3 regions of the Metabacillus elymi genome follow, and region 2 is predicted to be linked to each of the others. Evidence: riboswitches for the same ligand, from Rfam matches in the RefSeq annotation. Region 2 holds a riboswitch; each other region holds the start of a gene.

Region 1 (4,257 bases), 770 kb from region 2:
CAATATTGCGCCCAGTTTTTAACTCAACTTTTTCATTTTTCACCTAATTATCTTTTCCTGATAAAGTTAAACTTTAATCAATAGTGGTCACCATTGATTGTATGTAAAACATAATGGGCATTAAAAGGTAGACAAAAATCAAATTCTGCCACCTTACAAAAGATAAAATGTAACAAATACATTTTACTCCCATAACGTATGAGCGTCAAGAAAACGTGTTCATAAATTTTAATTTTTCGACAAATCCTACTTTCCTTTAATTTTATTTTATCAATATAGTGTAAATTCAACAACGTTACCTTTTTTATTTAACTATCATTATTAATAAATATTAAATTTAAAAACATAAGTTCCCCTACTATTAATAAAATTTCAACCTTCTTTTACTTAATATTACATGTTTTTCACTACACTACTTGTTATATAATAAACCATAGAAAGAGGGGAATTCCGTGAACAAACAATTAGTACTCGTTAATATCGAAGAATTAAAGGATATCCAAGCACCAGCATTCGGACTAGAAATACTTAGAGAGGTCTTGCTCCCAGATATACTCGGGTCTGATCATCCTCAAATGCTGTATTGGGCTGGAAAAGGATTAGCTCGTAGATATCCTGTTCAATCAATCGAAGAAATATCCGCATTTTTTGAAGCTGCTGGATGGGGAAATCTCACTTTACTACAGAACAAAAAGAATGAGATGGAATTCGAGCTAGGTGGAGAGCTCATTGCTATCAGATTAAAAAAGACAAATGAATGTACATTTCAGTTAGAAGCTGGTTTTATTGCAGAACAGCTACAATCGATGAACAAGTACATTACCGAAACATACGAACAAGTAAAAAAACGTTCTAATAAAGTGGTTTTTACAGCACAATGGGACCAAAAAGACCAAATATTAGAAGAACCTTCTATAGGGAAACGCAGCGCTCGTAAAGGTTAAAACTACAGAGGGTGACTCAATGTCTCAAAAAACATTTAGTCACCCTCTTTCTTTTTTATTTTTATACCTTAGCAACTTCTTTAGAAAGTTCAAATGCACTGTGAAGAATATCAACCGCTGTCACCATATCCTCGGCTGACAATACTGTTGAAACTTTTATTTCAGATGTGCTAACCATTTTAATTTCGATTCCTTCGTTAGCTAATACTTCGAACATTTCTGCAGCAACACCTGGGTTTGACACCATACCAGAACCAACAATTGATACTTTTGCTAGACCAGATTCAAATTCAATTTTTTCATAATTCAATACAGACTTATGTTGCTCAAGGATTGAAATTGTATCCTCAAGATCACCTGTTTTAACAGAAAATGAGATCGACGTTTTATTGTCACTTGTTGTACTTTGAATGATAATATCGACATTTAAGCCCTGCTTAGCTAAAGTTGAGAAAATAGTAGAAAGTGTCGTCAATTCATTTCTTAGCCCTAAAACTGAGACTCTTGTTACCTGATCTTCAAATGCAATCCCTCTCACAACTAAGTTTTGCTCCATGTTTGTTTCCTCCTCAATGATCGTACCACGTTCATTTTCCATGCTCGAACGAACTTCTAATGGAATGCTGTAATTCTTCGCAAATTCGACTGCTCTTGGATGTAGAACACCCGCTCCTAAATTAGCTAGCTCTAACATTTCATCATATGAAATTGCTTCTAGCTTACGAGCACCTTTTACATATCTTGGATCTGTTGTATATACACCTGTTACATCTGTATAAATATCACATTTATCAGCATTTAAGGCGGCTGCAAGAGCAACTGCTGTCGTATCTGAACCACCTCTGCCAAGAGTTGTTATTTGTTGGACGTCTGAAAAGCCCTGAAAGCCTGCAACAATGACAATTTTCCCAGCACATAATTCTTTCTTTATCGCGTCAGGGTTTATATTTGTAATTCTGGCATTGCCATGTCTTGCTTCTGTTTGAATTCCTGCTTGCCAACCAGTAAATGAAATAGCATCGTGTCCCTTTTCCTGTAATGCCATTGCTAACAATGATATTGTCACTTGTTCACCGGTTGTAAGAAGCATATCCATTTCCCGCTTACTAGGTCTCTCAGTAATTTGCCCTGCAAGACCAACAAGCTGATCGGTTGACTTCCCCATTGCTGACACAACGACAACTAATTGATTCCCGTTTTCTTTTTCTTGAATGACACGGTTTGCTACATTTAAGATTCTTTCAACAGTACCAACTGATGTACCACCAAATTTTTGAACGATAATACCCAAATTAATCTCACCCTTCTGTTAATTTTCATGATCGAACCCTGTTTGCTAGAAGGTTAGAGCAACTATTCAATTAGTAACATTTGTGCTATGCAAGAATGTTTAGTACTGATTGGATAGCTTCGACTGCAAATAAAAAAGCAATGAGACGAAAAACATCCCATTGCTTACTAAACGAAAAAAAACTTCGTTTCTTACAATGAGATAGCTCTCCAAGAAATAGATTTCTTGACAATTTTACATCTCTTAAATGTAAAACCAGCAACTAAAGCAAATGGTGCTTTACTCACTTCGGCGAACATTCCTTTCACCAGTTATCATTGGAGACCATACTCCTCAAACAGGCTACTCTTAAAATTCGCACCTCTACCATCATTTAACAAACTAACGATCAAATATGAAATTATTTAAAAGTTTACCAAACTTTTAAGAAAAGCGCAAGCGGCTTATTTAATACTATCAATAAGCTACATATAGGGTGATTTATTGCCTCACGGTTACTCGATCAGTAAACACCAAAATGAGAATATGCGCTTTAAAATTAACAGTGTCTAATCTTTTAAATGATCAAAGATTAGCTTGGCAATATTTTCAGGCATACCAGCTTCTTTAAATTGTTCTACACTAGCTTCCTTCATCTTCTTTAACGATCCGAAGTGCTTAAGAAGTGATTTCTTTCTTTGAGCACCAACACCAGGAATATCATCTAAGATCGATTGGAGTGCATTTTTACCTCTCAATTGACGATGGAAGGTAATTGCAAAACGATGGACCTCATCCTGAATTCTTTGTAAAAGATAAAATTCCTGACTATTTCTCTCAAGTTGGATAAATGCAGGAGGGGAACCGATTATTAGTTCAGAGGTCCGATGTTTATCATCCTTTACAAGACCTGCAACAGGAATATCTAATGCTAATTCATTTTCCAATACATCTTGTGCAGCAGCTAAATGTCCTTTCCCTCCATCAATGATTACTAAATCCGGTAAAGGAAGATCATCCTTCAGAACACGACTATAACGTCTTCTCACAACTTCTCTCATCGATTCATAGTCATCGGGACCTTGAACACTTTTAATTTTATATTTACGATAATGTTTTTTTGCAGGTTTTCCATCTTCGAACACAACCATTGCAGATACAGGGTCTGTCCCCTGGATATTTGAGTTATCAAAGGCTTCTATACGAAGTGGAGTTTGAATCCCAAGCTTATCTCCAAGATTTTCAACAGCTTTAATTGTTCTTTCTTCATCCCTTTCGATTAAAGAAAATTTTTCATTTAAAGCGATTTTTGCGTTTTTATGAGCTAATAAAATTAAATCCTTCTTTTTGCCGCGTTTAGGTTGAAGAGTAGTCACGTCTAATAGCTTTTCAACTAAATCAAATTCAATGCTATCAGGTAATAAAATTTCCTTTGGTACAAAATGATTTGCTTTTGAATAAAATTGCCCTAAAAACGTTAAGAATTCCTGTTCAGGGCTATCGTATATTGGGAACATTGATACATCTCTTTCGATAAGCTTTCCTTGGCGAATAAAAAAGACTTGTACACACATCCACCCTTTATCATATGCATAGCCAAATACGTCACGATCTACATGATCATTTAATGTCATTTTTTGCTTTTCCATCGTAGCTTCAATATGGAGAATCTGATCTCGAAATTCTTTTGCACGCTCAAATTCTAATTCCTCTGAGGCTTTCATCATTCTATCAGATAGTTCTTCTTTTATCTTTTTATATCCACCATTTAAAAACTTTGAAATCTCCTCTACTATATGACGATTCGTTTCGACTGATACATCATTTACACATGGAGCTAAGCATTGTCCCATGTGATAATAAAGACATACCCGATCAGGTAATGTGGAGCATTTTCTAAGCGGATATAATCGATCTAAAAGCTTAATTGTTTCACGAGCAGATAGAACGTTAGGGTATGGTCCAAAGTATTTACCTTTGTCCTTTTTAACCTGTCTTGTAACGAGTAATCGTGGATGACGCTCGCTCGTAATTTTAATAAAT
Region 2 (4,257 bases):
CAGATATTTTTGTTCAACTGCTAAAGTCCTATGCAGAAACATCTATTACAATTGTTGAGGAATTACTTGAAATTGAATCACACTCATGAAGCATAAAGAACAGGCGTGAGTAAACTCACGCCTGTTCTATTCATGCTATATCTTTTTAAAGACTGCAACTTTCGTTTCAATCTCACCAACTTCAAGGTCAGTTATATGTGAAAAACTATATACACATCCATATCCATCTATATCAAATAATGTCATTTCCATAAAGTCCTGTGGCAATTCGTGTAAATGCTTTAAAATGAGTTCATTTTCTGATTTGTGATAAAGATCCCCCTCTTGTAAGTAGTGAACAAAAGGATTTGTATCAAGACGATTTTCAATAGGAATGTTAACAAATTTCATTTAAAAGCACCTCACAATTTAGTTTTCTGTATTTTCTGATTATTTATATAATACACTATAAGTCACTGTTTGAAAACTATTTTTTAAAAATTATTTGTTGACAATTTTTTCAAATAAAATCACAACAAATAATCCCTTCTACTAATTACCATCGTTTCTTTAACTCTATTAATCCCTTCTATTATAAACAAATGATACCAATTACCTTAAAACTAATACATGTTAAAATAATAACAAGGATGTGACATGTATGCTGAAAATACGACAATATTTTATTATATTAGTATTAACTTTCCCCTTTCTTGTCAGTTTTAATTCAAATGATGTAAATGGGAAATACATTGCTTCCTATCAATCTCCTGAAGGAATTCAGTTTGTTAGTAATTCAAATGAGTGGGATAAGACAAAACTAATAGATTTGTATAAGACACTTATAAAAAATAAGCATGGAGAAGAAATTAAACTCTTAAAAGAAGTAAAAATAAATGGTGGTCCTCTATCATCTTCGTTAACAAAAGGGAGTTATCATGCTCTTACAAGTACGATTACGTTATATCAAGGTGATAAGTACACAGAACCTTCAGCATATCAGGAGACACTTTCACATGAATATGGTCATCATTTTGCGTATCATTATTTTCCATCCCACCATCTCCCCTTCTCTGAATGGTTATCGGTACGTGGGATCGATGTGTCTGAAGTACGCTGGGATGCTTTTTGGAATTACGAAGAAAATAATCATGCATATTACCCACAGGAAATTTTTGCAGATGATTATGTGTTATTGTATGGGGCAACAAATGAGGTTGAAGCAGTTGATGTTTTTAATAATGAAGCCTTCTACCTAAGAACTGATCATGAAAACCAACAGTTTCCAAATGTGCTAGAAAATCGTGAGCTGCGTTCATTTCTTGAAGAGGAAAGTGGAATAGAAATTGACGAAGATCGTCTACTCGAATCTCCAAGGTTAACAGAATGGAATGACACTAAGGCTTCATACGCCATTACTGAAAAACCAAATGTAGCATATCGGTTAAATCTTACATTTCATAATTTTGAAACTAACGATGATACTAGTGAGCACTTTGAACTTTACGAGATTACAACAGATAAAAACAAAGAACGTATAGATTTTTCATTAGATCAAATTGATCAAGACATTTTTTCTAATTACGATTACGTTACAGCCAACCTAGATGTAGTTGATTTATCAACATCTATTGGATTTGAAACTGAGGAGATTACCTTAGAATTAAATATGTAATTTTTAGAAATCCGCGGTAATACTTACTATATTAATAGGGAAAAATCAATTCCGAAAAAAACTTTCGGAATTATCCTTGCAAAAGATCGAATCTTCTGTTATATTACAGTCAACTAAAAATATTTTCTTACTTCAATAAATTTGGAGTGAGGATAGAGGCGCAAAGACATTAGTACACAATATGAGGAGAATGAGGTCCTATGATCATTGTGGAAAGGGGAATTTGCCGAAGTGGATAGAATCTCATGTTCTTGAAGCTGGTTCTGCTATTGAATAAATGCAGGACTGTCATATAGGGAACTATATGGAGGGCTATCTTTCGCACGGGAACGATTTTTGATACATATTGTTTCTAAGCATCAGCGAATCCCTCGTTGTTGCTTTTTTGCGTTTACTATGAATGGCCCTGACCACCTCTAAATTTACAAAAACTATATAAAGGGTGTGAAGTTATGAATTACGGCCAAGTTTTAACAGCAATGATTACCCCGTTTGATCATAATGGTGAGGTTGATTTTAACGCAACAGAAAATTTAGTGAATTATTTAATAGCTAATGGTTCGGATGGATTAGTTATAAATGGGACAACTGGTGAGTCTCCTACTTTAACGACAGAAGAGAAAGTAGATTTATTTAAATTTGTTGTACAGATTGTTAATGGTAGAGTTCCTGTCATCGCTGGAACAGGATCAAATAACACGAAAGCTTCTATTAGCTTAACTAGTCTTGCTGAAGAAGCAGGTGTCGATGGAATTATGCTTGTTACTCCATACTATAACAAGCCATCACAAGAAGGAATGTATCAACACTTTAAAGCGATTGCCGAAACAACATCATTGCCAGTAATGCTTTATAATATTCCAGGTCGAAGTAGTGTTAACATGTCTGTAGAGACCATTGTTCGTCTCTCACAACTAGATAATATTGTTTCAATTAAGGAAGCAAGTGGTGACTTAGATGCAATGGCAGAGATCATTAGCAAAACACCTAATGATTTTTCAGTGTACAGTGGAGATGATGCCCTAACATTACCGCTTTTAGCTATTGGTGGAACGGGAATAATCTCAGTATCATCACACATCATTGGTAATGAAATGCAAGATATGATTAATCAATTTAAAAATGGTGATGTCACTGAAGCTGCTACCTTACATCGCAACCTTCTTCCTATAATGAAAGCAATGTTTGCTGCACCAAACCCAACACCAGTAAAAGCAGCGTTAAATATGAGAGGAATATCTGTTGGTGGTGTTCGTTTACCACTGATCCCATTAAACAATGAAGAAGAAAGAGCACTTCAAGCTACCCTACAAACTAGTAACCTAGTAGAAGTTCCACGATGAATGGCTCTTTTGATTTTCGCTCATTCATCTAAGTTTCAAAATATACCATGCATTTACAGATTCTAATGCATAGAAAAAAGCCAACATGATGAGTAAGATTTCTCCTCATGTTGGCTTTTTATAAGTTTTTTACATCGTAGCTTTATCTTTTTTCTCATAAAGCACTGTTAAGCTAATTAACGTAACTAAAATCGTTGCTCCCATATCTGATAAGATCGCAATCCAAAGTGTTAATAGCCCTGGAATCGTTAATAGTAATGCAATCAGTTTTAACACAAGCGCTAATGTAATATTTAATTTAATAATTGAATTAACTTTTTTAGCAGATCGAATCGCTGATGGTAACTTACCAAGATGATCTTGCATCAAAACGATATCAGCTGTTTCAATTGCACTATCTGTCCCTTTCCCCATTGCAATTCCAAGATCAGCGGTAGCTAGTGCTGGTGCATCATTTATTCCATCACCAACCATCGCAACCTTTTCATTTTTTGAGAGTTCTTTTATTTTTGCAACTTTTTCATCTGGTAATAGACTAGCGAAATATGATGTTAGACCTACCTTTTTCGCTACTTTATCTGCTGTCTTTTCATGATCACCAGTTAACATAATCGTATTATTAATCCCTGCACTATGAAGATTCGCAATAACAGCTGCACTTTCTTCACGAATTTGATCAGAGATTCCCATGATGCCGAGAACGTCCATTTCATTTGCTAAGATGACTAAAGTCATACCTGACTCTTTAAAGGCTATAAGATCTTGTTTGACTTTTTCTGTTATATTAAGATGGTTTACATGTGCTTCATTGCCTAAATAATAAGTAATACCCTTCATTTTTGCAATGATCCCACTACCAGATACTGTTGATATTTCATCAGGCTCATCTAATGCTAATCCTTCTGCTTTCCGCATAACCGCTTTGGCAATTGGATGTGATGATGACTTCTCAATCGATGCAGCAATTTGTAAAAAGGTTGGATCGTACGCGACAAGATCCTCTACATACGGCTCCCCTTTTGTGAGCGTACCAGTTTTATCAAAAGCAATCGTTGTAATCTTTCCTAATTGCTCTAAAAATACCCCACCTTTTATAAGGATTCCATTCCGAGCATTTTTTGTTATACCTGAAACAATCGCAATCGGAGACGATAACACTAATGCACAAGGACAGCCTACGATTAAGACCGCTAAGCCTTGGTAAAACCAATCTCCCCAGTTACCATTGAATAATAGTGGTGGAAGTACCATGACAATAAC
Region 3 (4,257 bases), 1.4 Mb from region 2:
AAAAGGATCTCCATCGAATATGTCCACATCCTATTAATCCATGTAAGGTCTATTTAAAAGGTGATGTTTTAAAAGAGGTGATTGTCCAAGCAAGAGAAGAAAGAATGGAACACCTAAAATTAAAAGGTTTAGGTTTTAGAGGGAAAGTAATGGGGAGAATGGTATTCGACGGGATTGAGGTAATATCTGAGGTACTTTCAGATGGTAAACATCATGTTACAGATGTGTTAGTCCATGGTAAGCCTATTGATCCTCACAGAGTTTATTCTGTTGCTACAGTTGATATGTTTTCCCTTGGACCATTATATCCTGAAATAAGTCACGCGGAGAAAAAAATCTTTTATATGCCAGAACTATTAAGGGACCTTTTAGCTTGGAAGTTAGGTGAAAATACACCATCTTAAATAGGCGAACAATCTACACGTATCCTTTACTTGCTCATAAAGATATAGTAAGAAGGGAGTGTAGATAGTGATGGTTACCATGACTCCAATTGTCATTGAAGGAATACAATTTACAGCAATCACAGTTGCTTTACCTAAAACGAACTTTATGGCAGTCACCAACGACAAAGGGTATATTATGTGTGGTGCGTTAGATGTCGCTTTATTAAACGAAAAGTTAAAAGATAGAGGTATTATTGCAGGTAGAGCAGTCGGTGTTAGAACAATTGACCAATTACTTGAGGCGCCATTAGAATCTGTCACATATGAGGCTGAGAAGCTTGGGATTGTTGTTGGCACAAAAGGAAAAGATGCCTTACTGAAGATGGCATGAATCTTAGAATGTAAAAATGATAAAAAATGATGCTTACATCCCTCTTTACATGCATAAACATAGCTTGTAAAGGAGGGATTTTTTTGGCTAAGTTCCGCGGTCGTCGTCCGCGTAGAGGGCCTTTGCCTTTTCGCTATGTGTTATTACTAACTTTGGTTATTTTTATAATTTTAACAGCAACAAGTTTTTGGATAGTTAATGTTCAGATTGAGTCAACAATGATGAAAATCGCAAGGTTAGAGGCAAATAAAGTAGCAACAACAATTATTCATGACGCAGTTGAAGAGGAGATCCTTACTAAAGAGGAACAACAGGATTTAGTGATTATTGATAAGGATAATGAGGGGAACATCAATTCCTTTAGCTTTAATCAACGAGCAGTAACTGCAGCCAAAAAAAGGGTAACTGACAATGTAACTAAGAAGCTTGGTGAGATTGAAAGAAATAATTTCCATGATATAACCCCTGAACAAGCAAGAGATACTGGAATTATTTATGAGATACCATTAGGTAAAATAACAGATAATGCAATTTTAAGTACACTTGGTCCCGGTATTCCAATAGAATATTATTTAATAGGTGATGTTTTTACAGATATTAAAAGTACGACAGAGGAATATGGGATTAATAATGCAAAACATGAAATCGTAATTTATGTTGAAGTGAGTGTACAGGTTGTTATTCCATTTGCTACAGAGGTGGTAAAAGCAGAAAATACAATTCCAGTTATTATCCAGACTGAACAAGGAGACGTGCCACAATATTATAATGGAAGTGGCAGTGAAGATGCTGATCACTCAATAGAATTACCAAAAAAACCATAGTTGCTACTTAGTCTATACTTTGTTAAACTATAAAATGTTGAAAATCAAATATTGACCTAACCACCTTATCTCAAGATGAGGTAGAGGAGCGAAAAACATTAGTACAATATGTGAGAATGACACCAATGACCATATTGCAAAGGGCTTTTCGCCGAAGTAAATGAATAAGTCATGATTCATTTGCTGGTATTACTTTGAACAAGGGTAATACTGTCATTATAGAGTTTTCTATAATGGAGGGCTACTGATCGGGATGGAGGATAACATAACATTATTCCTAGAAAGAGTAATGATAGTTATTTTCTATCATTGCTCTTTTTGTGTGCATTTTTTTACAAAATACACAGAAAGGACGTTGAAAATTAGTTATTTACTAATAGCTAATTTTATCCTTGCATCGTCAATAGAACCTTCCAAACTATTAATAATCTAGGGAGGCTTAACACAACATGTCAGGCACTATTTATTCAATTATTCCTCCTCTTTTAGCCATCTTAATGGTTATATTAACGAGAAGAGTATTACTTTCCCTCGGAGTAGGAATTCTTTCAGCAGCATTATTAATCACAAATTTCTCAATCGTTAAGACTGGAGTTACTATTTTTGAAGCGGTTAAGGCTATTTTCATTTCAGATGGTGAGCTTAATACTTGGAATGTGTACATCTTATTTTTCTTACTTATTTTAGGTGTCGTCACAGCTCTAATTTCTATTTCAGGTGGAAGCAGAGCCTTTGGTGAATGGGCAGAAAAGCGTGTGAAAACACGTGCTGGTGCTCAATTTACCGCAGCATTATTAGGGATGTTAATCTTTATCGATGATTATTTTAATGCTCTTGCGGTTGGTCAAGTGAGTCGTCCGATTACTGATCGCCAAAAGGTTTCTCGTGCAAAGCTAGCATATATCATTGATTCCACCTCTGCACCAGTATGCGTTATTTCACCAATCTCAAGTTGGGGAGCTTATATTATTGCCATGCTTGCTACAATTTTTGCGACACATGGTGTCACTGAATTTACTCCTTTAGGTGCGTTCATGACAATGGTTCCAATGAATTATTACGTTTTTGCTGCATTGGTTCTCGTTTTTGCCGTTGCCTATTTCAACATAAATTTAGGAAGTATGAAGGTACATGAAGAGCGTGCGATTAAAACTGGACAAGTTGTTGATCCAGCTAAAGAATCTCTAGGTGATGTAAAAGAGGATCTACCAACAAGTGACAAAGGTACGATCGGGAATCTTGTATGGCCAATTCTTGCTTTAATTGTGGGTACAGTAGCATCTATGCTTATTACCGGCTACACAACGATTGAAGACAAAACAGGAGCAACGATCTTTACTATTTTTGAAAACACAGATGTATCTGCTTCGCTTTTATATGGTGGACTATTTGGTCTAGCTGTAACAATTTTATTATTTTTTATTAGGGGCATTAAGGCTAGCTATTTTCCGTTAGCTGTAAAAGAAGGCATAAAATCAATGCTACCTGCTATTTATATTCTTATGTTTGCTTGGGTAATTGTAGATTTAATTGGTCAATTAGAAACAGGGGAATACTTAGCTAGTTTAGTCGAGAAATCGAATATGAATGTCGCCTACCTGCCGGTTATTCTTTTCCTTTTAGGTGGATTTATGGCATTTGCTACTGGTACATCTTGGGGTACATTTGGCATCATGCTACCAATTGCAGCCGAAATCACAGCTGCAACAGATATTAATATGTTATTACCAGCAATGGCTGCTGTACTTGCAGGATCAGTGTTAGGGGATCATTGCTCACCAATTTCTGATACCACAATTCTTTCATCAACAGGAGCAGGAAGTCATCATATTGACCATGTCATGACACAGCTGCCATATGCTTTAATTGGTGGTGGTTTTGCCACAATTGGCTACCTTGTTTTAGGTGTAACAGGGAATGGTATAGCAGGTTTGGCTGTTGTGATTCTGTTGTTAATCGGTTTTATTTTCTTTTTTTCCAAAAGAACGAAAGCTGCATAAACAAATGAAAAGGGTATAGGCTCAAGCCTATATCTCTTTTTTTCTAATAATTACCAAATTATACTATTAAATAATAGTTTTGTATGCTGAGGGAAGATATATTAATATTACTATTTGATATGGATGTTTAAAAAGTGAAAAATATTATGTAGCTATTCCTAATAAGTAGTTTCTTTAATAAGGTAATAAACCAAAGAAAAAGTTAAAATTGAAATTAAAAATATTATTTAAATATGATATATCCATATTTTGTTTATGAAAATTGGAAAGTTCTGAATATATTATATTAAAATGATTTTTTTGATATTTTTTTATAGACATAGGAATAAAGTCCATTTATACTATGTATAGATTATAGTAAATAATCAGAAAATTATATAATTTCAAATTGTTTCCATATTTAAAGGTGCTATTTGAAAAGGGGGAAATTTTGATGGAAAATCGTCCACAGTGGGGGACAAGGGCAGGCTTTATTCTAGCAGCCGTTGGTTCTGCAGTTGGTTTAGGTAATATTTGGCGTTTCCCAGCAACAGCCTATGAAAATGGAGGAGGAGCGTTCTTCCTACCATATTTATTTGCTTTATTAACTGCTGGTATCCCATTACTAGTTATGGAGTTTACATTAGGACATAAATATCGCAGTTCTGCTCCGATGA

What was found. A riboswitch is a leader RNA that binds a small molecule or an ion and turns the genes downstream of it on or off. The one in region 2 is predicted to bind lysine.
Region 1: linked by a shared signal. The riboswitch ahead of HUW50_RS01950 (aspartate kinase) and the one ahead of dapA (4-hydroxy-tetrahydrodipicolinate synthase) in region 2 are both predicted to bind lysine.
Region 3: linked by a shared signal. The riboswitch ahead of HUW50_RS04775 (Na+/H+ antiporter NhaC family protein) and the one ahead of dapA (4-hydroxy-tetrahydrodipicolinate synthase) in region 2 are both predicted to bind lysine.

Annotation. Positions count from the first base shown of each region.
Region 1 covers NZ_CP055263.1:385,584-389,840, forward strand. Annotated here, with positions in the region: gene HUW50_RS01945 (YslB family protein) at 453-944, shown strand; gene HUW50_RS01950 (aspartate kinase) at 1,006-2,235, opposite strand; lysine riboswitch at 2,430-2,609, opposite strand; gene uvrC (excinuclease ABC subunit UvrC) at 2,784-4,257, opposite strand, start outside.
Region 2 covers NZ_CP055263.1:5,384,631-5,388,887, forward strand. Annotated here, with positions in the region: gene HUW50_RS24860 (3'-5' exonuclease) at 1-89, shown strand, start outside; gene HUW50_RS24865 (hypothetical protein) at 136-390, opposite strand; gene HUW50_RS24870 (hypothetical protein) at 641-1,654, shown strand; lysine riboswitch at 1,800-1,977, shown strand; gene dapA (4-hydroxy-tetrahydrodipicolinate synthase) at 2,107-2,997, shown strand; gene HUW50_RS24880 (heavy metal translocating P-type ATPase) at 3,127-4,257, opposite strand, start outside.
Region 3 covers NZ_CP055263.1:973,775-978,031, reverse strand. Annotated here, with positions in the region: gene HUW50_RS04790 (bifunctional metallophosphatase/5'-nucleotidase) at 1-404, shown strand, start outside; gene HUW50_RS04785 (YunC family protein) at 475-777, shown strand; gene yunB (sporulation protein YunB) at 861-1,601, shown strand; lysine riboswitch at 1,675-1,853, shown strand; gene HUW50_RS04775 (Na+/H+ antiporter NhaC family protein) at 2,051-3,601, shown strand; gene HUW50_RS04770 (sodium-dependent transporter) at 4,035-4,257, shown strand, end outside.